DNA from 3 places in the Burkholderia sp. YHN3-13 genome. Region 3 is predicted to be linked to each of the others. Evidence: riboswitches for the same ligand, from Rfam matches in the RefSeq annotation. Region 3 holds a riboswitch; each other region holds the start of a gene.

What was found. A riboswitch is a leader RNA that binds a small molecule or an ion and turns the genes downstream of it on or off. The one in region 3 is predicted to bind cobalamin.
Region 1: it holds a riboswitch for cobalamin, as region 3 does, so the genes downstream of both, cobG (precorrin-3B synthase) here and AC0KUR_RS14460 (TonB-dependent receptor domain-containing protein) in region 3, are expected to answer to the same signal.
Region 2: it holds a riboswitch for cobalamin, as region 3 does, so the genes downstream of both, cobA (uroporphyrinogen-III C-methyltransferase) here and AC0KUR_RS14460 (TonB-dependent receptor domain-containing protein) in region 3, are expected to answer to the same signal.

Annotation. Positions count from the first base shown of each region.
Region 1 covers NZ_JBVVNQ010000008.1:48,493-56,097, reverse strand. Annotated here, with positions in the region: gene cobJ (precorrin-3B C(17)-methyltransferase) at 1-77, opposite strand, end outside; gene AC0KUR_RS19355 (precorrin-2 C(20)-methyltransferase) at 74-808, opposite strand; gene AC0KUR_RS19350 (precorrin-8X methylmutase) at 805-1,431, opposite strand; gene cobG (precorrin-3B synthase) at 1,424-2,788, opposite strand; cobalamin riboswitch at 2,896-3,086, opposite strand; gene cbiE (precorrin-6y C5,15-methyltransferase (decarboxylating) subunit CbiE) at 3,409-4,689, shown strand; gene AC0KUR_RS19335 (cobalt-precorrin-5B (C(1))-methyltransferase) at 4,689-5,777, shown strand; gene AC0KUR_RS19330 (cobalt-precorrin-6A reductase) at 5,774-6,505, shown strand; gene cobM (precorrin-4 C(11)-methyltransferase) at 6,549-7,277, shown strand; gene AC0KUR_RS19320 (MFS transporter) at 7,304-7,605, opposite strand, start outside.
Region 2 covers NZ_JBVVNQ010000008.1:70,180-77,784, forward strand. Annotated here, with positions in the region: gene AC0KUR_RS19430 (magnesium chelatase ATPase subunit I) at 1-468, opposite strand, end outside; gene cobN (cobaltochelatase subunit CobN) at 465-4,274, opposite strand; gene cobW (cobalamin biosynthesis protein CobW) at 4,281-5,369, opposite strand; cobalamin riboswitch at 5,699-5,964, opposite strand; cobalamin riboswitch at 6,079-6,314, shown strand; gene cobA (uroporphyrinogen-III C-methyltransferase) at 6,425-7,234, shown strand; gene AC0KUR_RS19450 (cobalamin biosynthesis protein) at 7,231-7,605, shown strand, end outside.
Region 3 covers NZ_JBVVNQ010000005.1:99,443-107,047, forward strand. Annotated here, with positions in the region: gene AC0KUR_RS14440 (YbaK/prolyl-tRNA synthetase associated domain-containing protein) at 41-562, shown strand; gene AC0KUR_RS14445 (helix-turn-helix transcriptional regulator) at 559-1,197, shown strand; gene AC0KUR_RS14450 (threo-3-hydroxy-L-aspartate ammonia-lyase) at 1,248-2,222, shown strand; gene AC0KUR_RS14455 (hypothetical protein) at 2,351-2,599, shown strand; cobalamin riboswitch at 3,016-3,208, shown strand; gene AC0KUR_RS14460 (TonB-dependent receptor domain-containing protein) at 3,424-5,352, shown strand; gene AC0KUR_RS14465 (TetR/AcrR family transcriptional regulator) at 5,483-6,055, shown strand; gene AC0KUR_RS14470 (alpha/beta hydrolase) at 6,078-7,073, shown strand; gene AC0KUR_RS14475 (DUF6331 family protein) at 7,081-7,488, shown strand; gene AC0KUR_RS14480 (LysE family translocator) at 7,485-7,605, opposite strand, start outside.

The DNA.
Region 1 (7,605 bases), on a different contig from region 3:
GGATAGCGCGCCTGGATGCGTCGCGCGGTGTCGAGCGCGCCGGCACCGAGGATCACGATCGCCGGCGGGGTCGTCATCCTTGCCATTTTTCCCCCGGCACGACGAGCAGCGAGAAATACGGCGACGCCATCGGATCGACTGCGTCGAGCGGCACGATGCGCTGGTTCGCCATCGTCGCGCGCTCGACGTACAGCGCGCGCTTCGCGAGCCCGAGTTCGTCGAGCACGCGCCGCACCTTGTCGAAATTGCGACCGAGCTTCATCACGACGGCCGCGTCGGCGCGCGCGAGCCGCTCGCGCAGTTCATGCTCGGGCAGCACGCCGGACAGCACCGACAGGCTCTGGTTGCGATAGACGAGCGGCTGGCCGAGCACGGCCGTGCCGCCGAGCATCGCGCAGACGCCCGGGATCACCTCGGTGTCGTAGCGCGGCGCGAGGCGGTCGTGCAGGTACATGTACGAGCCGTAGAAGAACGGGTCGCCTTCGCAGATCACCGCGACGTCGCGTCCCGCGTCGAGATGGGCGGCGACGATCTCGGCGGCCGTGTCGTAGAAGTCGGCGATCACGGTCTCGTAGCAGAGCGGCGGCGGCAGCACTTCGGTCGTCACCGGATAGACGAGCGGCAGTTGCGTCTGCCCGTCGAGCAGGTGGGCTTCGACGATGCCGTACGCATTGCCCTTCTTGCCCTTCGCGACGAAATACGCGACCACGGGCGCCGCCTGCAGCACGCGCAGCGCCTTGATCGTCATCAGTTCGGGATCGCCGGGGCCGACACCGACCCCGAACAGCCGGCCGCGCATGGTCGTCATTCGACCTCCGTCGCCAGTGCGTTGACCGCGGCGGCGGCCATCGCGCTGCCGCCGCGCCGGCCGAGCAGCGCGACGTACGGCACGCCGCGGCTGTCGGCATCGAGCATCGCCTTCGATTCGGCCGCGCCGATGAAACCGACCGGAAAACCGAGGATCAACGCGGGACGCGGCGCGCCGGCGTCGATCATGTCGAGCAGGTGGAACAGCGCGGTCGGCGCATTGCCGATCACGACGACGCTGCCCGCGAGATGCGGACGCCACAGTTCGAGCGCCGCCGCCGAGCGCGTGTTGCCGAGATGGCGCGCGAGATCGGGCACCTCCGGCTCGCCGAGCGTGCAGATCACGCGGTTGTCGGCCGGCAGCCGCGCGCGCGTGATGCCTTCGGCGACCATCCGCGCGTCGCACAGGATCGGCGCGCCGGCCGCGAGCGCGGTGCGGCCGGCCGTGCCGGCGCCAGCCGAAAAGCGCAGGTCGTAGACGACGTCGACCATCCCGCACGCATGGATCACGCGCACCGCGAGTTTCTCGAGGTCGGGCGGAACGCGCGACAGGTCGGCCTCGGCGCGGATCGTCGCGAACGACTGGCGGTAGATTTCCTGCCCGTCGCGAATGTAGTCAAGCATCGGTGGTGTCCTGGCTGTGCCGCGCGTCCGTCAAACGGGCCGCGGCCTGGTCAATCGTCAGATGGCGCGCGAGCGGGGCGCCAAGGCCCGCGGCCGCGTCGCGCCGGTAAAGGTCGTAGTGCGCGGGCGCCACCGCGACGAGCGTGTGCGCCGCGGGATGCGGCAGCGCGCAGTGGCGCTCGCAGCCGGTCAGGTGCACGTCGACCGGATGGCCGATGCGCGCGGCGAGGGCGAGCGCGTCGTGTTTCGTGTCGGCCCGCGCTTTCGCGCAGCCCGTGCTGCCGGTGCAGGCGACGAGGGTCGCCAGCGGGTCGGACGATGCGCAGACGAGGCCGAGCGACGCCAGTGCCGCCAACGTGGCCGGGGCGCGTTCGTTCGGCACGCCGTGGAGAAACACGCCTTGCCACGGCGTCATCGACAACGTGCCGTCGCCGTCGGCTTCGGCCAGCGCGGCGAGCCGTTCCAGTTGTGTCGCGTCGAGCCGCCCGAGCACGCATTGCGCGCCGACGCTGCAGCATGCCGCATCGCGCGACGCGCGCATGCCGAAACGCAGCGCCGGGTCGGTGCGCGTGCGCCGCCAGCCGGCGAGCGCGGGATCGGCCGTGAGCGGGAAGGGCAGGTAGTGCTGCGCGCGTGCGAGCAACGCGCATTCGCCGGCGGTCGCGAGCACGGCGCGCATCCGCGTGACGTCGGCCGGCGCGAGATCGAGGAACGCGAGCAGCAGTGCGCGAACCAGTGCGACGGCCTGATCGGGCGACACGTCGACCGATGCGGGCCGGTCGTCCCGCGCGGCCGGCGGGCAGCCGGCCAGCCCGGCCGCGACGCGTACCGCGCCGTCCGCGCGGCGCCAGGCGGCCAGCCAGATGTCGTGCGGGTGATCGAGCGCCGCAACCGCTTCGCCGCCGTCGAGCTGGATCGAGAATTTCGGCGACAGCTCGCCGCGGCGCGGCTCGCCGGCCAGCATGTCGAGCAGCGGCATCGCGAGCGCGCGGCTGTCGACGAGCGCGGCGGGATCGTGCCCGGCGAGCGGGCTGAGCAGGAGGTTGCGGACGTCGTCGCTCGCGGCGAGCGCGGCCGTCTCGTCGACCGCGCCTGCGGCTGCGTCGACGCGCGGGCCGAGCCCCGCCTCGAGCAATGCGCGCGTCAGCGCATCGGCGGCGCTGTCGCGAATGCCGCGCAGCTGGAGATTCGCGCGATTGGTCGCGTCGATCGCGCCGGAGCCGTACGCGCGGGCGGCGGCGGCAATCGCACGCGCCTGGCGCGCATCGAGCCGGCCGCCCGGCAGCTTGACCCGGCACAGCCCGCCATCGGCGGCCGCGACCACGCGCACGAGCCCCGGGCAGGCCGACGGGCGCACGACGGGCGACGCAGGAATCGAATCGGGGGCGGAACTCAACGGGATACCGGGACAGTGTCGCGCCGCGGCCAACGCATCGGTACACCCCGCCCGACGCCGACTGGCACGCACGCACTTTCTGGCCGGCAGGTCTCCTGGCTGACAGGTCGGCGCCGGCTCCCGGCCTTCCCGGTGAAACCAGTGGCATGAGGGGGAGATCGGCTCGCTGTCTACAGTTGCGGGGGCAGCCACAGCGGCGCGCGGCGCGCCCTGTGTTCCCTCTTCGGCCCCGAAGGGCACCGGCGAACGAACGGCCGTAGGATACCCGATTTCGGCACCGGCCCGACATCGGCCATGTGCGTCGCAACCGTGTCGCAGCATGGCTGCGACGACCTGCGCGCGGCAGCGCGGATGGTACGATTGGCGGCTCGGCACTGGATCGGCGACACGCCGGTGTCCGCGACGATGAAACTGGGCGGGGCCAGCTGTTCGCCATGCGGATCGCGCGGGCCTGGCCGACACCGCTGGCGCGTCCCGCGCCGGGCAGTCGGCGCCGACGGCAATCGCCGGATCGACGCGCGGCGGCGCAACGGCCGCGCATCGCAACACACTGGATGAAATCGAACGATGGGGAAGGGTGCATGACGGCGTGGCTGACGGTAGTGGGCATCGGCGACGACGGTTACGCGGGGCTCGGGCGCAATGCGCGACGCGCGCTGCTCGGCGCGACGCGCGTGGTCGGCGCGAAGCGGCATCTCGACATGCTGCCCGCGCGGTTGCCGGCCGCGCGCGAAGCGTGGCCGTCGCCGTTCGATCTCGCGGGCGTGCTCGCGCGGCGCGGCTCGCCCGTCTGCGTGCTCGCGAGCGGTGACCCGATGCTGTTCGGCGTCGGCGCGACGCTCGCGCGCCAGCTTTCTCCCGACGAATGGCGCGTGCTGCCCGCGCCGTCGTCGCTGTCCCTCGCGGCCGCACGCCTCGGCTGGGCGCTGCAGGACGTCGGCGCGGTGTCGCTCGTCGGCCGTCCGCTCGCGACGCTCGCGCGTCATCTGCTGCCGGGCCGGCGCCTGTTCGTGCTGAGCGCCGACGGCCGCACGCCGGCCGCCGTCGCGGCCGAACTCGCCGCACGCGGCTTCGGGCCGACGCGCATCAGCGTGTTCGAACATCTGGGCGGCCCGCTCGAACGGCGCGTCGACGGCCTCGCGCAGGACTGGAAAGTCACCGAAACGGCCGCGCTCAATCTCGTCGCGCTCGACTGCCGGGCCGGCCCCGACGCGCCGCGCCGCGCGCTCACGCCGGGCCTGCCCGACGATGCATACCGCCACGACGGCCAGCTCACCAAGCGCGACTTGCGCGCGATGACGCTCGGGCGCCTCGCGCCCGCACCCGGCGAGCTGCTGTGGGACGTCGGCGCGGGCAGTGGCTCGATCGGCATCGAATGGATGCGTGCGCATCCATCCTGCCAGGCGATCGCGGTCGAGGCGCATGCGGAACGGCAGCGCTTCATCGAACACAACCGCGACGCACTCGGCGTGCCGGGCCTGCAGCTCGTCGCGGGCCGCGCGCCCGACGCGCTGGCAGGACTCGCCACGCCCGACGCGATCTTCATCGGCGGCGGTGCGACGGCGCCCGGCGTGCTCGACGCGTGCTGGGCCGCGCTGAAACCCGGCGGCCGGCTCGTCGCGAATGCGGTCACGCTGCAGGGCGAGATGGCGCTCGCCGCGTGGCGCGACGCGCACGGCGGCACGCTCACGCGCGTGTCGCTCGCGCATGCGGAACCGCTCGGCCGCTTCGACACGTGGCGCCAGCCGCTGCCCGTCACGCTGTACGACGTGCGCAAGCCCGACGCGGCCGACAGGGTCGAGGCGGCCGATGCGATCGACATAGCCGGCGCATCGAACCCGGCGAACGCAACGGACGCGTGATGCGCGACGAAACCCCCGAACAGCCCGCGCCGCTGCGGTTCGGCTACACGACCGGCAGCTGCGCGACCGCGACGTCGCTCGCGGCCGCGCGGCTGCTGCTCGCGGGCCGGGCGGACGACGCGGTCGAGATCGTGCTGCCGAAAGGGCAGCGCGTGATGATGCGGCTCGAGTTCTGCCGCCTCACGGCCGACGGCGCGGAAGCCGGCACGATCAAGGATGCCGGCGACGATCCGGACGTCACGCACGGCGCGCTGATCTTCGCGCGTGTCGCGCTCGCGGCCGCGGCCGGCGTGCGCTTTCACGCGGGGCCGGGCGTCGGCACGGTCACGCGCGCGGGGCTGACGCTGCCGGTCGGCGAACCGGCGATCAACCCGGTGCCGCGCCAGATGATGACGACGCATCTGGAGGCCCTCGCAGCCGAGCACGGCTACGCAGGCGGCTTCGACGTGACGATCGGCGTCGAGGGCGGCGAGGCGCTCGCGCTGAAGACGATGAACCCGCGCCTCGGCATCGTCGGCGGGCTGTCGATCCTCGGCACGACGGGCATCGTGCGGCCGTTCTCGTGTTCGGCCTATATCGCATCGATCCACCAGGGGATCGATGTCGCGCGCGCCAACGGCATCGCGCATATCGCCGCGTGCACGGGCAACGCGAGCGAGGACGCGATGCGCGCACACTACGGCCTGCCCGACATGGCGCTGATCGAGATGGGCGATTTCGCGGGCGCGGTGCTCAAGCACCTGCGCCGCGCACCGGTCGCGCGGTTGTCGATGTGCGGCGGATTCGGCAAGCTCAGCAAGCTCGCGGCGGGCCATCTCGACCTGCACAGCCGCCATTCGAGCATCGACCTGCCGCTGCTCGCGCAATGGGCGGCAGAAGCCGGCGCGAGCGAGGCGCTGCAGGCCGCGATGCGCGCCGCGAACACGAGCCAGGAAGCGCTGAAGCTCGCCCTGGCCGACGGCGTGCCGCTCGGCGATCTCGTCTGCGCGCAGGCGCTGCGGGTCGCACGCGACATCGTGCCGCCGTCGGTCGCCGTCGAGATGTTCGCGATCGACCGGCAGGGCCGCTTCGTCGGGGAAGCGCGATGAGCATGCGCATCCTGCTGCTCGGCGGCACCGGCGACGCGCTGAAGATCGCACGCGCGCTCGGCCCGCATCACGTCTACAGCCTGGCCGGTCTCGGCAAGGTGCCGGACGACCTGCGCTGCGACGTGCGCGTCGGCGGCTTCGGCGGGGCCGCCGGCCTGGCCGCGTATCTTCGCGACGCCGAGATCAGCCTCGTGATCGACGCCACGCATCCGTATGCCGCGCAAATCAGCGCGAACGCCGCTGCCGCGACGCGCGACGCGGGCGTACCGCTATGGGCGCTGCGCCGCGCGCCCTGGACGCCGCAACCGGGCGACGACTGGCGGATGGTCGACGACTGGGCCGGCATCGAGGCCGCGCTCGCGCCGTTCAGGCGGCCGCTGTTCACGCTCGGCCGCGAACCGCTCGCGCACCTCGATACGATCCCGCCGCACCAGTTCTGGCTCGTGCGCTGCCTCGACGCGCATCCCGGCAATGCGCATGCGCAGGTCATCGCCGCGCGCGGGCCGTTCACGCTCGACGGCGAACGTGCGCTGTTCGCGCTGACGGACATCGACGTCGTCGTCAGCAAGAACAGTGGCGGAGCGGCCACCGAGGCCAAGCTCGATGTCGCGCGCGAACGCAGGGTGCCGGTCGTGATGCTGCGCCGGCCGTCGCTGCCCGATGCCGACCGGGCGTTCGATTCGGTCGCGGCACTGCTCGACGCACTCGATCCGGCCGCGCGCGTTTGACGCCGCGCAGCGGATCATCCAACGTATTGACGGAGAATTTTCGATGACGGTGTATTTCATCGGCGCGGGGCCCGGCGACCCCGAGCTGATCACGGTGAAGGGCCAGCGCCTCGTGCGCACGTGCCCGGTGATCCTGTATGCGGGCTCGCTGGTGCCCGCGGCCGTGCTCGACGGTCATCGCGCGGAGCAGGTCGTCAACACGGCCGAGCTCGACCTCGACGCGATCGTCGCGCTGCTCGCGGACGCGCATGCGCAAGGGCGGGACGTCGCACGCGTGCATTCGGGCGACCCGTCGCTGTACGGCGCGATCGGCGAGCAGATCCGCCGGCTGAAGGCGCTCGGGATTCCGTACGAAATCGTGCCGGGCGTGACGGCGACGGCCGCGTGCGCGGCGACGCTCGGCGTCGAGCTGACGTTGCCCGGCGTCGCGCAGACGGTGATCCTCACGCGCTTCGCGGGCAAGACCACGATGCCGGAAGGCGAGGCGCTCGGTTCGCTCGCCGCGCACCGCGCGACGCTCGCGATCCATCTCGGCGTGCGCCATCTCGCGCGCATCGTCGACGAAGTGCTGCCGCACTACGGCGCGGATTGCCCGGTCGCGGTGATCTATCGCGCGAGCTGGCCCGACGAGGAGCGCGTGACCGGCACGCTGGCGGACATCGTCGACAAGGTGCGCGGCACGCAGATCGAGCGCACCGCATTGATCCTGATCGGGCGCGTGCTCGATGCCGACGGGTTCGCGGATTCGACGCTGTACGCGAGCGCGGGCTGATCACGCCGGCCCGGCGGACGGGCCGCTCAGGCCTGCGCCGTCTGCCGCGCCAGCCGCGGCGCAAACCCGGCCGCCAGCGCGAACAGCGCGACACACAGGCACGCCATCGCGATCCACGCGGGCGTCAGGTCCGCGAGATGCTGGCGCACGAGCCCGGCCGCGAACGGGAACAACCCGGCGACCAGATAGCCGACACCCTGCACGAACCCTGTCAGCGATGCAGCGTCGGCCGGCGTTGCCGCATGGTCGACCGTGACGATCAGCGACAGCGGAAACAACGCGCCGATCCCCGCGCCGAGCAGCAGCGCGGCCGGCAGCGCGAACGCGT
Region 2 (7,605 bases), on a different contig from region 3:
CGGATTCATCGTGCCGACCAGCACGAAGCGCGCGTCGTGCGCGTGCGACACGCCGTCGCGCTCCACGATGTTCACGCCGCTCGCGGCGACGTCCAGCAACGTATCGACGAGCCCGTCGGCGAGCAGGTTCACTTCGTCGACATACAGCACGCCGAGGTGCGCGCGTGCGAGCAATCCAGGCCGGAAGCGCACGCCGTTTCCGGCCAGCGCATGCGCGAGATCGAGCGTGCCCGTCACCTGCTCGTCGCTCGCCGACAGCGGCAGCGTGACGAACTGCCCTTCCGGCAGCAGTTCCGCGAGGCCGCGTGCGGCGGTCGATTTCGCGGTGCCGCGCGGGCCGCTCACGAGCACGCCGCCGAGCGACGGGTCGATCGCGGCGAGCAGCAGCGCCTGCTGCAGCGCGTCCTGCGCGACGAGCGCCGCAAACGGAAAGACCGCGCGGGCGCGGTGCGTCGTCGGATCGGTCATCGCCGTCCCCCTTCCTGAAGTTGTTCGCTCGCGAGCCAGACCGCTTCGATCCGCTCGCGATAGTCGCCCGGCTGCTGCCACAGGCCGCGCTGCATCGCCTCGACGAAGCGTTCGCAGATGCCGTGCAGCGCCTTCGGGTTGTGCCGTTCGAGAAATGCGCGGGTGGCGTCGTCGAACAGGTACGCGTCGGCGACGAGCGCGTACTGGTGGTCGGACAGCACGCGCGCGGTCGCGTCATAACCGTACAGGTAGTCGACGGTCGCGGCCATCTCGGCCGCGCCCTTGTAGCCGTGACGCTTCACGCCGTCGAGCCATTTCGGGTTGACGACGCGCGAGCGGATCACGCGCGCGATTTCCTCGCGCAGCGTGCGCATCGTCGGCGCGACCGGGTTCGCATGGTCGCCGTGGTAGATGCTCGGCTGCTGCCCGGACAAGTGCCGCACGGCCGCCGTCATCCCGCCCTGGAACTGGTAGTAGTCGTTCGAATCGAGGATGTCGTGCTCGCGGCTGTCCTGGTTCTGCACGACGACGTCGATCGTCGCGAGCCGCTCGCCGAAGACGTCGGCCGCCGCGTCGCCGGCACTGTTCTGCGCATACGCGTGGCCGCCCCACTGGCGATACGCATCGGCGAGATCGGCGTCGGTCTGCCAGCGGCGCTGGTCGATCAGGTCCTGCAAGCCCGCGCCGTAGCTGCCCGGCCGTGCGCCGAACACGCGCCAGCCGGCGCGGCGCCGCGCTTCGTCGGGCGTCACCCCTTGCGCGATCCATTTCGCGCGCTCGCGCTCGACGCGCGTGCGGATCGGGTTCAGTTCCTCGGGCTCGTCGAGCGCGGCGACGGCCTGCACGGCCGCGTCGAACAGGTGCATCAGGTTCGGGAACGCGTCGCGGAAGAAGCCGGACACGCGCAGCGTCACGTCGATGCGCGGCCGGTCGAAGATCTCGATCGGCAGGATCTCGAAGTCGGTCACGCGATGGCTGCCGTGCGCCCATTTCGGCCGGACGCCGAGCAGCGCGAATGCCTGCGCGATGTCGTCGCCGCCCGTGCGCATCGTCGCCGTGCCCCATACCGACAGGCCGATCGCGCGCGGATAGTCGCCGTGATCCTGCAGATGGCGCTCGATCAGTTGCTGCGCGGATTTCAGGCCGAGCGACCACGCGGCCTGCGTCGGCACCGCCCGCGTGTCGACCGAGTAGAAGTTGCGTCCGGTGGGCAGCACGTCGGGGCGGCCGCGCGACGGCGAACCGCTCGGCCCCGGCGGCACGAAACGGCCGTCGAGCCCGCGCAGCAGCTGGCGCATTTCCTCGCCGCCGCACGCGTCGAGCGCGGGCAGCAGCGTCGCGCGAACGCGCCCGAGCACCGCGAGCGTGTGGGGCCATTCGCCGGGCGGCGTCGCGTCGGCACCCGTGTTTCCGCCGTCGGCCGCGCACAGCCCGTCCAGCCATTGTTGCGCGAGCCATTCGAGGCGCTCGCGCGTATCGCCCGCGTGGCGCCACGGCGATGCGTCGAGCGCCTGCAGGATCGCCGGGCGTGGGCCGACCCACGGCGCGGCCCAGTCCGCCGACAGCGGATCGAAGTCGTCGCCGAGCGCGAGATCGCGCGCCAGCGCGCCGATCAGCCCCGCCCGCGCGCCCTTGCCATCGCCGACCGGAAAACGCGCGAGCGCGAGCAGCGTGTCGCGGCGCTGGCGAGCGGCCGGCGATGCGCCGAACACGTGCAGCCCGTCGCGAATCTGCGCTTCCTTCAGTTCGCACAGCCACGCGTCGACGCGCGTGAGCAGCGCATCCTCGTCGCCCGCATCGCGCGGCGGCGACACGCTCAGCTCGTCGTGCAGGCGATGCTCGGCGATCGTCGCGAGGATCGTCTTGCGCAGCAGCTTCGCGCGCCGCGCGTCGACCATCAGCGCTTCGTAGTATTCGTCGACCTGCCGCTCGAGATCCTGCAGCGGTCCGTAGTTTTCCGCGCGCGTGAGCGGCGGCATCAAGTGATCGATAATCACGGCCTGCGCGCGGCGCTTCGCCTGGCTGCCCTCGCCCGGATCGTTGACGATGAACGGATAGAGATGCGGCAACGGCCCGAGCGTCAGGTCGGGCCAGCACGCGTCGGACAACGCGACGCTCTTGCCCGGCAGCCATTCGAGGTTGCCGTGCTTGCCGAGGTGGATGACCGCGTCGATGCGATACGCATCGCGCAGCCAGAAATAGAACGCGAGATACGCGTGCGGCGGCACGAGATCCGCATCGTGATAGCTCGCGTAGTCGTTCTCGCCGCGCGAACGCGACGGCTGGATGCCGACGAACACGTTGCCGGCGCGCCAGCCGGCGATCGTGAAACGTCCATGGCGCAGCGTCGGGTCGGCTTCGGGCGGCCCCCAGCGCTGGTTCAGCGCGTCGCGCACGGCGGCCGGCAGCCGCGCGAAGCGCGCGATGTAGTCGGCCAGCGGGAAGCTCTGGAACGCGGGTCGCAATGCATGCACGGCCGCGTCGTTGGTCACGCCTTCGGTGAGGCGCGCGATCAGCGCGTCTCCATCGGGCGGCAGGTCGGCCAGCGTGTAGCCCGCGTCGCGCAGCGCCGCGAGCACGCGCAGCGCGGATGCCGGCGTGTCGAGCCCCACGCCGTTGCCGATCCGCCCTTCGCTTTGCGGGTAGTTCGCGAGAATCAGCGCAATGCGCTTGTCGGCGTTGTCGAGCGTGCGCAGCCGGCACCAGCCGCGCGCGAGCGCCGCGACGAACGCGATCCGCTCGGCGTCCGGCTGATAGCGCACGACGTCGACCTCGGTATGCGGGCAGCGATACGCGAGCCCCTTGAAGCTCACCGCACGCGTGACGATGCGCCCGTCGACTTCGGGCAGCGCGATATGCATCGCGATGTCGCGCGCATGCAGGCCCTGGTTGTCGGCCACCCACGCGTCGCGGTTGCCGCCGGACAGGATCACCTGCAGCACCGGTGCGTCGCCGGCGAGCACGTCGTGTTCGGGGCTGTCGATCGCGCCGGCCGCGAACGCGGTCGTGTTCAATACGAGCGCGACGCCGTGCGTGTCGCAAAGTTGCGTGATGACTTCGCGGCTCACCGCATCCTTCAGCGACGTCACCGCGATCGGCAACGGATTCAGCCCCTCGGCGATCAGTGCGTCGGCCAGCGCGTCGAACACGGCCGTGTTCGCGGCCTGCCAGTGCGCGCGATAGAACAGGATCGCGACGACGGGCGCGCCGGGCGTCCAGCGCGGCCGCCAGTCGTCGACGCTCGCGCGGTCGCGCGCCGGGTGATACAGCGCGGCGGCCGGCAGCGGGCGCGGCGGCTCGGGTTCGGCGCCGAAACCGAGCGTATGGAACGCGATGCTGCGCAGCAGCGCGTCGGCATTGTGCACGCCGCCCTCGCGCAGATAGCGCCACCACAGCCGGCACAGCGCCGGCGTGACGGTGCTCTTCGCGACGAGGTTCGGATCTTCCTGCAGGTCGCCCGAGAACATCGCGAGCTGCTGCCCGCGCTTCGACGCGAGCGACACGGCCTGCTCGATCCCGTACGGCCAGTACGCTTCGCCGCCGAGATGATCGATCACGACCGTCTTCGCATGACGCAGCACGTCATCGACGTAGAAATCGACGGACGCCGGCTGCCGCAGGAACGTGACGTTCGCGAGCCGCACGCTCGGGAACCCGGCCGGCAACCGCGGCACGACACTCGCGAGCAGCGACAGCGTCGTGTCGGCCGAACTCAGGATCACGATGTCGGCCGGCTGCTGGTCGATCCGGACGACGCCCTGCGTATCGTCGACGAAGCCGCCCGGCGTGGTGCGCAGCAGATGCATCGTGCGTTACGCCTGTTGCGGCTCGGCCGCGCACGCGGCGTCGAACGCGCGTTGCAGCGCGGCCGCGTCGAGATCCTCGCCGATCAGCACGAAGCGGCTCGCGCGCGTTTCGCCGTCCTGCCAGCGTCGGTCGAAATAGCTGTCGAAGCGGCGGCCGACGCCCTGGATCACGAGCCGCATCGGCGCGCCGGGCAGCGCGGCGAACCCTTTCGCGCGGTAGATCGTGTGCGCTTCGACCACGCGCTGCAGCGCGGCGATCGTCGCCTCGCGCGTGCCGGCGTCGCCGGACACGACCACCGAGTCGAAATCGTCGTGATGGTGATCGTGATCACCGTCGTCGGCCGAGCCGTGATGATCGTGACGCAGGTGGATCGTTTCTTCCGATGCCGATTCGAGGCCGAGCAGCATCGCGAGATCGAGCTCGCCGCGCGTCGCGCGAACGATCTTCACCTGCGGCGGGATCTCGTCGCGGATCGCGGTTTCGATCCGGGCGAATTCCGCGTCGCCGACCAGATCGGCCTTGTTCACGATCACCAGATCGGCCGACGACAGCTGATCGGCGAACAGTTCGTGCAGCGGCGATTCGTGGTCGAGATTCGGATCGGCGCGGCGCTGCGCGTCGACGGCCTGCGGGTTTTCCGCGAACTGGCCGCTCGCGGCGGCCGGCCCGTCGACCACGGTCACGACCGCGTCGACCGTGAAGCTGTTGCGGATCGTCGGCCAGTTGAACGCCTGCACGAGCGGCTTCGGCAGCGCGAGGCCCGATGTCTCGATCAGCACGTGGTCGATGTCCGCGCGCCGTTCGACGAGCGCCTCCATCACCGGGTAGAACTCTTCCTGCACGGTGCAGCACAGGCAGCCGTTCGCGAGTTCGTACAGCTGGCCCGACGCTTCGCCCTGCGCGCCGTCGGCGTCCTCGCAGCCGATGCCGCAGCCCTTGAGGATCTCGCCGTCGATGCCGAGCTCGCCGAATTCGTTGACGATCACCGCGATGCGGCGGCCCGCGGCGTGCTGCAGGATGTGGCGCATCAGCGTCGTCTTGCCGCTGCCGAGAAAGCCCGTGACGATCGTGACGGGAAGCTTGCGTAGGGTCATGGTAGGTCCGGTGTCGAAGAGGGAATCAGGACGGGATCGTCGCGTTGGCGGCGGCGAGGCCATTCATCGGGCGACGCGCAGGCAGACCGCCGCGCGATCCGCGCGAACAACCGCGCGACGGGCGGAACAACGAATCGGACATGGTGCTTCCTTGCGAACGGTCGACATCGTGAATGCCAACACGGCTGCCGCCGGCCCTGCCCGCGCCGCCTGCCGTTCGCCGTCCCGGCCCGGCGCGTTCGCGCGGGGGGCAGATCGGCGGAGGAAGCGGAACACCCCGGGCGTCGGGCCTGCTGCGGCCGTGGACGATGCGCCGCCTCCCCGCGGCGCTGAACCCCAACGTTTAGGCCGGTATCCGGGCTGGCGAACACGCCGCTTCGCCTTCCCGGATGCGCGCGGCATCCAGTGGCGGTCGTCCGCCTGCTCGCGGCAGGCGGCGAAGCGGCGCTGCATCGCGCTCGCGCGCGACACGTTCGCTTACCGTTGCGAGGGCAGCACAGGTTGGCTCGACTGCGGTGCAGGCAGGCTCCCTGTTTCCCGTTTAACTGCGCGCGCCGGAGCGGCACGCGCGAGCACCAAAACGCGTGCGAGTGTAGGCGGCGGGGCCGGGAGCGTCAAGGCGGCACGGGGCGCCGGACTGCGTTGCGCACCGCCGGCGCACCGTGCCGGAGGCCGGCCGTGGCCGGTTCGCGCGGGCGAACCGCTGTGCTATCGTATGCGCCGCGTTCGGTGCTCGCATGCGCATTCCGCGCATGCAGTTAAACGGGAAACAGGAGGCGGACGACCGCCCGGCCTGTGCTGTCCCCGCAACGGTACGCCGCCCGCGCGACGCGCTCCCCGCGCACGCGCCCAGGCCGCCCGCGATGCCACTGCCCTTCAGCGGGCGGGAAGGCTGCGGCCTGGCAAGCGGCCAGCCCGGATACCGGCCGACGCAAGGGGCGAGCCCGATGCTCGCCGAACGCCCGATCCGCGGGGGACGGATGGGGTGCGCATTCCGCCCGCGTCCGCGCGGGCTTCGTCCGATCCGTCATGCACTGCCTGCCCGCCGGCCGCCGATGTGCCGCCCGCCTGTTCCTTTCCACTGTTTCGACACGGTGCGTGCCGTGCCGCGTGCGATGAGCCGCGCGTGGCTCATCGGCGCCGGCCCCGGCGACGCCGACCTGCTGACGCTCAAGGCCGTGCGTGCGATCGGCGCGGCCGACGTGCTGCTCGTCGACGATCTCGTGAATCCCGACGTGCTGCGCCATGCACGCGCCGACGCGCAGGTCGAGCACGTCGGCAAGCGCGGCGGCCATGCGTCGACGCCGCAGGAAGCGATCGTCGCCGCGATGCTCGCGCACTTGCGGGCGGGCCGCAGCGTCGCGCGGCTCAAGGGCGGCGATCCGTTCGTGTTCGGCCGCGGCGGCGAGGAACTGGCCGCGCTGGGCGCGGCGGGTTTTGCGGTCGAGATCGTGAACGGCATCACCGCAGGCATTGCCGCGCCGGCCGCGCTCGGCATCCCGGTCACGCAGCGCGGCGCCGCACAGGGCGTGATCTTCGTCACGGGCCACGGCGCGGGCGCCGACGAGCCCGACTGGCGCGCGCTGGCGGCCACGCGCATGACGATCGTGATCTACATGGGCATCCGCCGGCTCGACGCGATCACCGCCGCGCTGCGCGGCGGCGGCCTGCCCGGCGATACGCCGTGCGCGGCGATCGAGCATGCGACCCGCCCCGAGCAGCGGCAGGTCCTCGCGACGCTCGACACGCTCGTCGAACGCGTCGGCGCAACCGGCATCGGTTCACCGGCCATCGTCGTGATCGGCCGCGTCGCGGCGCTTGCCGACGACCCGGCCGTGCGTGCGGCGCTCGGCGGCCGCGCATGATGCGCGTCGCGCTCGGCATCGGTTTTCGCGCGGGCGTCACGGCCGCGCAGCTCGATGCCGCGATCCGGGCGGCGCTGGCGCGTTACCCGGCCGCCGAACCGGCGCTCGTCGCGACGCTCGCCGACAAGGCGTGTGCGCGGGCGCTGCGCGTGCTGTGCGCGCGCCGCGGCTGGCCGCTCGTCGCGTTCGACGCGGCGCAGCTGGCGAGCCGTCCCGAACTGGCCGCGAGCGGCCCGTCGGACGCCGCGCTGGCGCGCTTCGGGGTGGCGGGCGTGGCCGAACCCTGCGCGCAGCTCGCGGCGCCGCATGGCCGGCTGCTGGGCCCCAAATCCATCCGGGACGGCGTGACGGTTGCCCTCGCCGGCCCGCTC
Region 3 (7,605 bases):
CCCCGCGCGCCGCGATGCGCGCCTTCCCGCCCGAAGCGACATGAACGACTCTCCCGTTTTCGACACGCTGTGCGATCTGCTGAATACGTCCGGTGCACGTTTCCGCGTGCTCGAACATCCGGCGGAAGGTAAATCCGACGTGATCGCCGCGATCCGCGGCACACGCCCCGAACAGGGGGCGAAGGCCATGCTCTGCACGTTCAAGGACGGCGGCGACGCGACCGCGCTCGCCGTGATCCCGGGCCACCTGAAGATCGACTTCCGCAAGGTTGCCGAGGCGGTTGGCCGCCGCAAGGCGACGCTCGCGTCGCCCGATGTCGCGGCCGCCGTCACGCGCTGCGTGATGGGCGCCGTGCCGCCGTTCGTATTCGACGCGAACGTCACGCTCGTCGTCGATCCCGCGCTGGTCGAACGCAACGCGGAGATCGCCTTCAACGCGGGCCGCCTCGACCGCTCGGTCGTGCTCGACTCGGCCGACTACGTGCGGATCGCCCGGCCGCTGCTGGCCGACATCACGCGGCCGGAAACGGCCGACGCCCCGTCGCCCCGGGAAAACGCATGAGCACGCGCCGCACGCCACCGTCGTCCGAACAGGCGTCGCTGATCGAACAGGTGCAGCGCATCGCCGAAGGGCTCGGCGAGATGTTCGCGCCGTTCACCGAGGTCGTCGTGCACGACCTGCGCACGCCGGAACACGCGATCCTCGCGATCCACAACAACCTGTCCGGGCGCGCGGTCGGCGATCCCGCGACCGAACTCGGCCTCGCCCGCATCGCCGACGACGATTTCCCGCAGGTGCTCGCGAACTACCCGAACCGCTTCGCGGACGGCCGCACCGCGAAAAGCACGTCGATCGGCATCAAGGATTCGACCGGGCGCTACGTGGCCGCGCTGTGCCTGAATGCGGATGTCACGCTGTTCCGCGGCTTCCAGGGCATGCTGAACCAGTTCTGCCGCACGGACGGCGAGGCCGTTGTCGACACGCTCGATCCGGCCGGGGCGGACGCGATCCGGCAGCGCATCGACGCGTTCGCGACGCGCCTCGCGACGACGCCGCGCGAGTTGAAGACCGACCAGCGCCGCGAGCTGCTGCAGACGCTGAAGGCCGACGGCTTCCTCGAGGTGCGCCGCGCGATGGAGATCGTGTCGCAGCATCTCGGCGTCTCGCGCGCGACCGTCTACAACGACGCGAAGTGACGCGGGGCCCTGCTTTCCAGTTGACTGACCTTTCCGACTCTCGAGCAACCATGAACTCTCCGACCCTCCCCACGTACGACGACGTCGCCGCGGCCGCGGCCCGGCTCGAAGGCCATGCGCACCGCACGCCGGTGATGACGTCGCGAACGATCGACGAAGCGCTCGGCGCGCAGGTGTTCTTCAAGTGCGAGAACCTGCAGCGCATGGGCGCCTTCAAGTTCCGCGGCGCGTTCAATGCGTTGTCGCGTTTCAACGCCGAACAGCGCCACCACGGCGTCGTCGCGTTCTCGTCCGGCAACCATGCCCAGGCGATCGCGCTGTCGGCGCGCATCCTCGGTATTCCCGCGACGATCGTGATGCCGCAGGATGCGCCGGCCGCGAAGATGGCCGCGACGCGCGGCTATGGCGGCAACGTCGTGACCTACGATCGCTACACCGAGGACCGCGAGCAGATCGGGCGCGATCTTGCCGAACGGCACGGGCTCACGCTGGTGCCGCCCTACGACCATCCGGACGTGATCGCCGGCCAGGGCACGGCGGCCAAGGAACTGTTCGACGAAGTCGGCCCGCTCGACGCGGTGTTCGCGCCGCTCGGCGGCGGCGGGCTGCTGTCGGGCACCGCGCTGTCGACCCGCGCGCTGTCGCCGCACGCGAAGTTGTACGGTGTGGAACCCGAAGCCGGCAACGACGGCCAGCAATCGTTCCGGTCCGGCGCGATCGTGCGGATCGACACGCCGCGCACGATCGCCGACGGCGCGCAGACGCAATACCTCGGCAACCTGACGTTCCCGATCCTCCGCCGCGACGTCGACGACATCCTGACCGCGACCGACGCGGAGCTGATCGACTGCATGCGCTTCTTCGCCACCCGTATGAAGATTGTCGTCGAGCCGACCGGCTGCCTGGCGTTCGCCGCCGCGCGACGGATGAAGGACGCGCTGCAGGGCAAGCGCGTGGGCGTCGTGATCAGCGGCGGCAACGTCGATCTCGAGAACTTCTGCGCACTGGTGTCGACGCCGGCCTGAGCGTCGCGGCGCACATGAACATCCTGTCATCCGTGCGCCATGGCACCTTCACGACGCGTTAAGTTTCGCGCCCTAGACTGATGACGTTGCCCGCAGTCAGTCGCGCAGTCAGTCGTGAAGGAGCCACCATGAACACGCACGCGATCGTCGCCGCCGCCCTGGCGGTCGCCTCCCTTCCGGCGTTCGCCCAACCGGGCGCGACGTCATCCGGTTTCCCCGCCGCATCGCCGCACGACGTCGTCGCGCAGGCGATGCACCGCTCGCCCGGCGCGTTGCCGCACGCCGGCTTCGTGCTCGCGAAGATCGATCAGAACAATACGCCGCCCGATCGGGGCGGCGACCCGGGCGGCCGCGCGCACGCCGGCACGCACATGTAACGGCGCGCGCCGGGCGCCGCTGCCGCGCCCGGCCCCGCCGGCAATCAGAACGCCGGCAGCGACGGATCGCGTGCGGCGAGGATGTCGTCGGTGCGGGCTGTTCCGCGATCTGCAGCTGTTCGGCTGGCCGATCGTGCAACCGCGGCGACCGACCGGCATGCGGCTCGGCGATCCGCGCCGCGACAACGCTGTGCCGCTGCCCGGGCTGCTCAACGCGCCGGCTGACGTCGACCGGACAACCTACGGTTTCGCGTTCGATACGACGCGGCTCGCATGCCGCTTGCTCCTCCCGATTCATCAGACGAGAAACGCGACACCAACACACAAGCGAAAGGATTCGGAAAGCGCTTGCCGGAGAATGACGTTTTTTCGCACCCTCGCGCGGCGCGGCAATTGACGTGCGGGAGCGCACGCCATTACCCTTGCGCGCTGATGGTTCCCAGCGATGGGATCAAAAGGGAACGCAGGACGGGCAACGACTCGAATCTGCGGCTGCCCCCGCAACTGTGAGCGGCGAATCCGTGCCACTGCGCGCCACTGGGAAACCGGGAAGGTCCGCACGGATGACGACCCGCGAGCCAGGAGACCTGCCATCGACCCGAGGTCCAGCAGCCGCACCGGGCGGGGTGTCCCGATGCGCAAGCGCCGCCGTTGGCGGTCGCCCGTTGCATGGACGACCCGACCTCAGGATCCGTCAGATGTCCTTCGTTCCCGAATCCGCTTCCCTGCCGGAAGCGTCGCGTCGACACGCCGTCGGCATGCGCAACCTGCCCGCCCTTCGCTCGCGACCGCCCTACGCGCCACACGCTTTCTCTCGCTGTCTGATGAACCTTCGTTACCTGCTCGCCACATCCGCCGCCACCGCGCTGCTCACCCCGCTCGCCCATGCCGCCGGCGATACCGCGCTCCAGCCGCCCGCCCAGCCCGCGGAAGGCGCCGATCTGCCGACGATCAGCGTGACCGACACGCGGCACCTGCCCGAATCGTTCGACCGGCGCTATGCGTCGACGCAGGTGCTTACGCGAGAAGATCTCGACCGGCTGTCGTCGACCGACCCGAGCATCACGCAGGCGCTCGCGACGCTGCCGGGCGTGACCGTCTCGCAGAGCGGCGGCCCCGGCTCGTCCGCGTCGGTCAGCATCCGCGGCTCGTCGGCCAGCCAGGTCGCCGTGTTCATCGACGGGATCCGGATCGGCTCGCCGACCACCGGCATCGCGCCGTGGGCCGACCTGCCGACCGACGCGTTCGAACGCGTGGAAGTGATTTCGGGCCCGGCCGCCGCATCGTTCGGCAGCAACGCGATGGGCGGCGTCGTGCAGCTCTTCACGCGCCGCGCCGCCAACCGGCCGAACCAGACCACCGTGTCGTTCGGCGGCGGATCGAACAAGACGTTCGACACGCAGTTCCGCACGTCGGGCACCCTGCCGTCGACAGGGCCGCTGGCCGCGCTCGGCGGTGTCACCTACTCGCTGGGGCTGCACGACTACAACACGGCCGGCATCGATGCGACGCGGCCCTTCTTCTACGGTCACGAAGCCGGCCGCAATCCGTATCACGCGCAGGATCTCGATGCGCGGCTCGGCTATGCGCGCGACAACTGGTCGATCTCGACGTTCGCGCTGTATCACCGCTCCGACCTGTCCTACGACAACAGCGGCTATGCGAATCGCGAGCTCGATCACCAGCTGACGACCGGCATCGCATTTCATCTCGACATCACGCCCGATACGCAGTTCGACCAGTCGTTCGGTTATGCGAACGACCGCCAGTTCATCTACGCGGACAACCCGGCCCTCGCGACCGACCAGATCAATTCGCAGCGCATCAGCACGTCGACGTCGCTGACCCATCAGGCGCACGGGTTCCGCCTGTTCGGCCTGCCGCTGTCGGGCGAAACGAAGCTCGCCTACGATTTCACGCGCGAACAGGCATTCCTGCCGATCGACGCGCCCGGCGGCATACCGACGCGCAACGACTCGGCGTTTTCGCTGCATCAGTCGGCCACGCTCGGCAGCGTGACGCTGTTCCTCGCGGGGCGTCGCGAGATCATCGCCGGGCAAGGCGTGAACACCGGCAACGCCGCGCTGTCGTGGGCGATCACGCCGGTCTACACCGCGCGCGTGTCGTACGGCAACGCATTCCGCCTGCCGAGTTTCAACGACCTGTACTACCCCGGCTACGGCAATCCGAACCTCAGCCCGGAACGCAGCACGTCGGTCGAGGCCGCGCTCGACGCGAACACGTCGTACGGCACGTTCTCGGCGGCGGTCTACGACACGCACGTCAACAACCTGATCGCGTACAACCCGGCAACGTTCTCGCCGATGAACATCGGCCGCTCGCACATCCGCGGCATCGACCTGTCGTACAAGGGGACGATCGGCCGCTCGACGCCGGTGAGTCTGGCCGTCGGCCTCCTGAATCCGCAGGACGAGACCAACCAGACCTGGCTCAACCGCCGGCCGCGCCAGACGGTCAGCCTCAGCGTCGACCACACGTGGGACGAACTGAAGCTCCACGCGCTGAGCACGGGCGCATCGCTGCTCTACGGCGGCACGACGTTCGACGATCCGGCCAACACGACGTATCTGCCGTCGTACCTGACGGTGAGCCTGCGCGCGTCGTACCGGATCAATTCGCACCTGACGGTGTCGGCGTCGCTGTCGAACCTGTTCGACCGGCAATACATGACCGCGTACGGCTACAACACGCTCGGCCGCACCGCGTTCGGCAAGGTCACCTACACGTTCTGACGACCGGTCGCCCCGGCGCCTGCGTCGCGGGCGCCGGGGCGGATCGGCGTGGCCGGCGGCGTACGGGAAATTGACTTCGCGGCAAAAACTAATAGAATTAGTTTTTTGACTAATTTCCATAGTATTCGTCATGACGCGTGCCGGCATTACCGTAGACAAACTCGTCGAAGCCGGCGCACGGCTCGCCGACGAAACCGGCTTCGAGCCGCTCACCGGCGCGGCGCTCGCGCGGCATTTCGGCGTCAAGCTGGCCAGCCTGTATTCCCATGTCCCGAGTTTCGACGATCTCAAGAGCCGGATCGCGCTGTTCGCGCTGCAGGAGCTGGCCGATCGCGCCGCCGATGCGCTGGCCGGCCGCACCGGCAAGGATGCGCTGACCGCGCTCGCGAACGTCTATCGCGACTATGCGCGCGCACACCCCGGTCGCTTTGCGGCCGCGCGCCATCCGGTGAGCCCCGAGCGCGCCGCCGAAAGCGCGGGCGGGCGGCTCGTCAGGATGACCTCGGCCGTGCTGCGCAGCTACGACCTGCCGGAAGCCGAGCTGGCCCATGCGATCCGCCTGCTCGGCGGCTTCTTCATGGGCTACGTGACGCTCGAAGGCGCCGGCGGTTTCTCGCACGGCACACCGGATTCCGACGCATCGTGGTCGCGCAGCCTCGATGCGCTCGACGTGATGCTGCGCCACTGGCCTTCAGCCGCATGACGGGCCTGATGGAATTCAAGCGATGAACGACAAACCCGATGGCGTCGTGCTGCCGAGCCGCGTCGTGCCCTTCCCCACCTCGATCAGCGACGAAGCGCGAGCCGCGTTGCAACGCCTGGTCGGCGACGACGGCGTGCCGCTGAATGCGCTGCACGTGATGCCCGCGCCGGACGATGTCGACGCGTGGATGCGCGTGAAGGCGGCCGCCGACGCGCATTACACGGCCGCGGTCGGGCAACTGGCTGGCCATCTGCGTTCGAGCGTCGAGACGATCCGGGCCGGCGATGCGGACCTGCACGTCGCGACGCCCGAAGCGGCCGCTTCCGACGAATGCGCGTACATCGACCTGCACGGCGGCGCGCTGATCGTCGGCGGCGCCGCCGCATGCCGCGCCGGCGCGCAGATGCATGCCGACCGCCTGGGCGTTCGCTGCTACGGCGTCGATTACCGCATGCCGCCCGAACATCCGTATCCGGCCGCGCTCGACGATTGCATCGCGGCCTATGCGTTCGTGCTGGCGCGCCACGCGCCGGAAAACATCGTCATCGGCGGCCGCTCGGCCGGCGGCAATCTCGCGGCCGCGATGGTGCTGCGTGCCCGCGACGAAGGCTTGCCGCTGCCGGCCGCGCTCGTCCTGCTGTCGCCGGAAGCCGATCTGACCGAATCCGGCGACAGCTTCGAGACCAACCGGCTCGTCGACGTCGTGCTGCCGGCGTCGCTGATGCCGAACAACCTGCTCTACGCGAACGGCGCCGATCTCGCGCATCCGTATCTGTCGCCGCTGTTCGGCGATTTCTCGGCCGGCTTCCCGCCGACGTTCATCCAGAGCGGTACGCGCGACCTGTTCCTGTCGAACGCGGTTCGCCTGCACCGCGCGTTGCGGCGCGCGCAAGTGCCGACCGAACTGCATGTGTTCGAAGGCATGCCGCACGGCGGGTTCATGGGCGCGCCGGAGGATATCGAACTCACCCGGGAGATCGCACGCTTCATGCATGCCCATTTCCGGGCCCTGAATTGAGCCGGCGATGAACGGAAAACCGCACAAGGACGACATCAGCATCGGCAAGGATCGCTGGATCGAAGTCGGCGATCTGGCGGGCGGCCAGGGGCGCGTGGTCGAAATCGACCCGTATCTGACCGCGGTCATGCCGTTGCTCGATGCGCTGGAGACGAACTGCGTCGCCGGATGCTGCGGCATCGACGCGTTCGGTTTCTGGCCGGACGAAATCGCCACGGCGCTCGACCGGTGGCCGCCCGATGCGCCGGCTCGGCTCGCCGACGATCTGTTGTCGGTCCAGCGTGCGATCGACGCGTTGCCGGCCGATGTCGCCGTCAGCACGCGCATGAACCAGTACTTTCGGAAAACGGTGATGCTCGAACTGCTCGCCCATATCCGGACGACGATCGACGCCATCCGGTCGAACGACGCCTAGATCATCGCGCGCGCGCCTGCGACCAGTTGGACCGCGCCGAATACCGCGATGACGGCCGCCGATACGCGCGACAGCCCGTGCATGAACGCGAGCGACAGCTTCGTGCGCAGCGCGGCG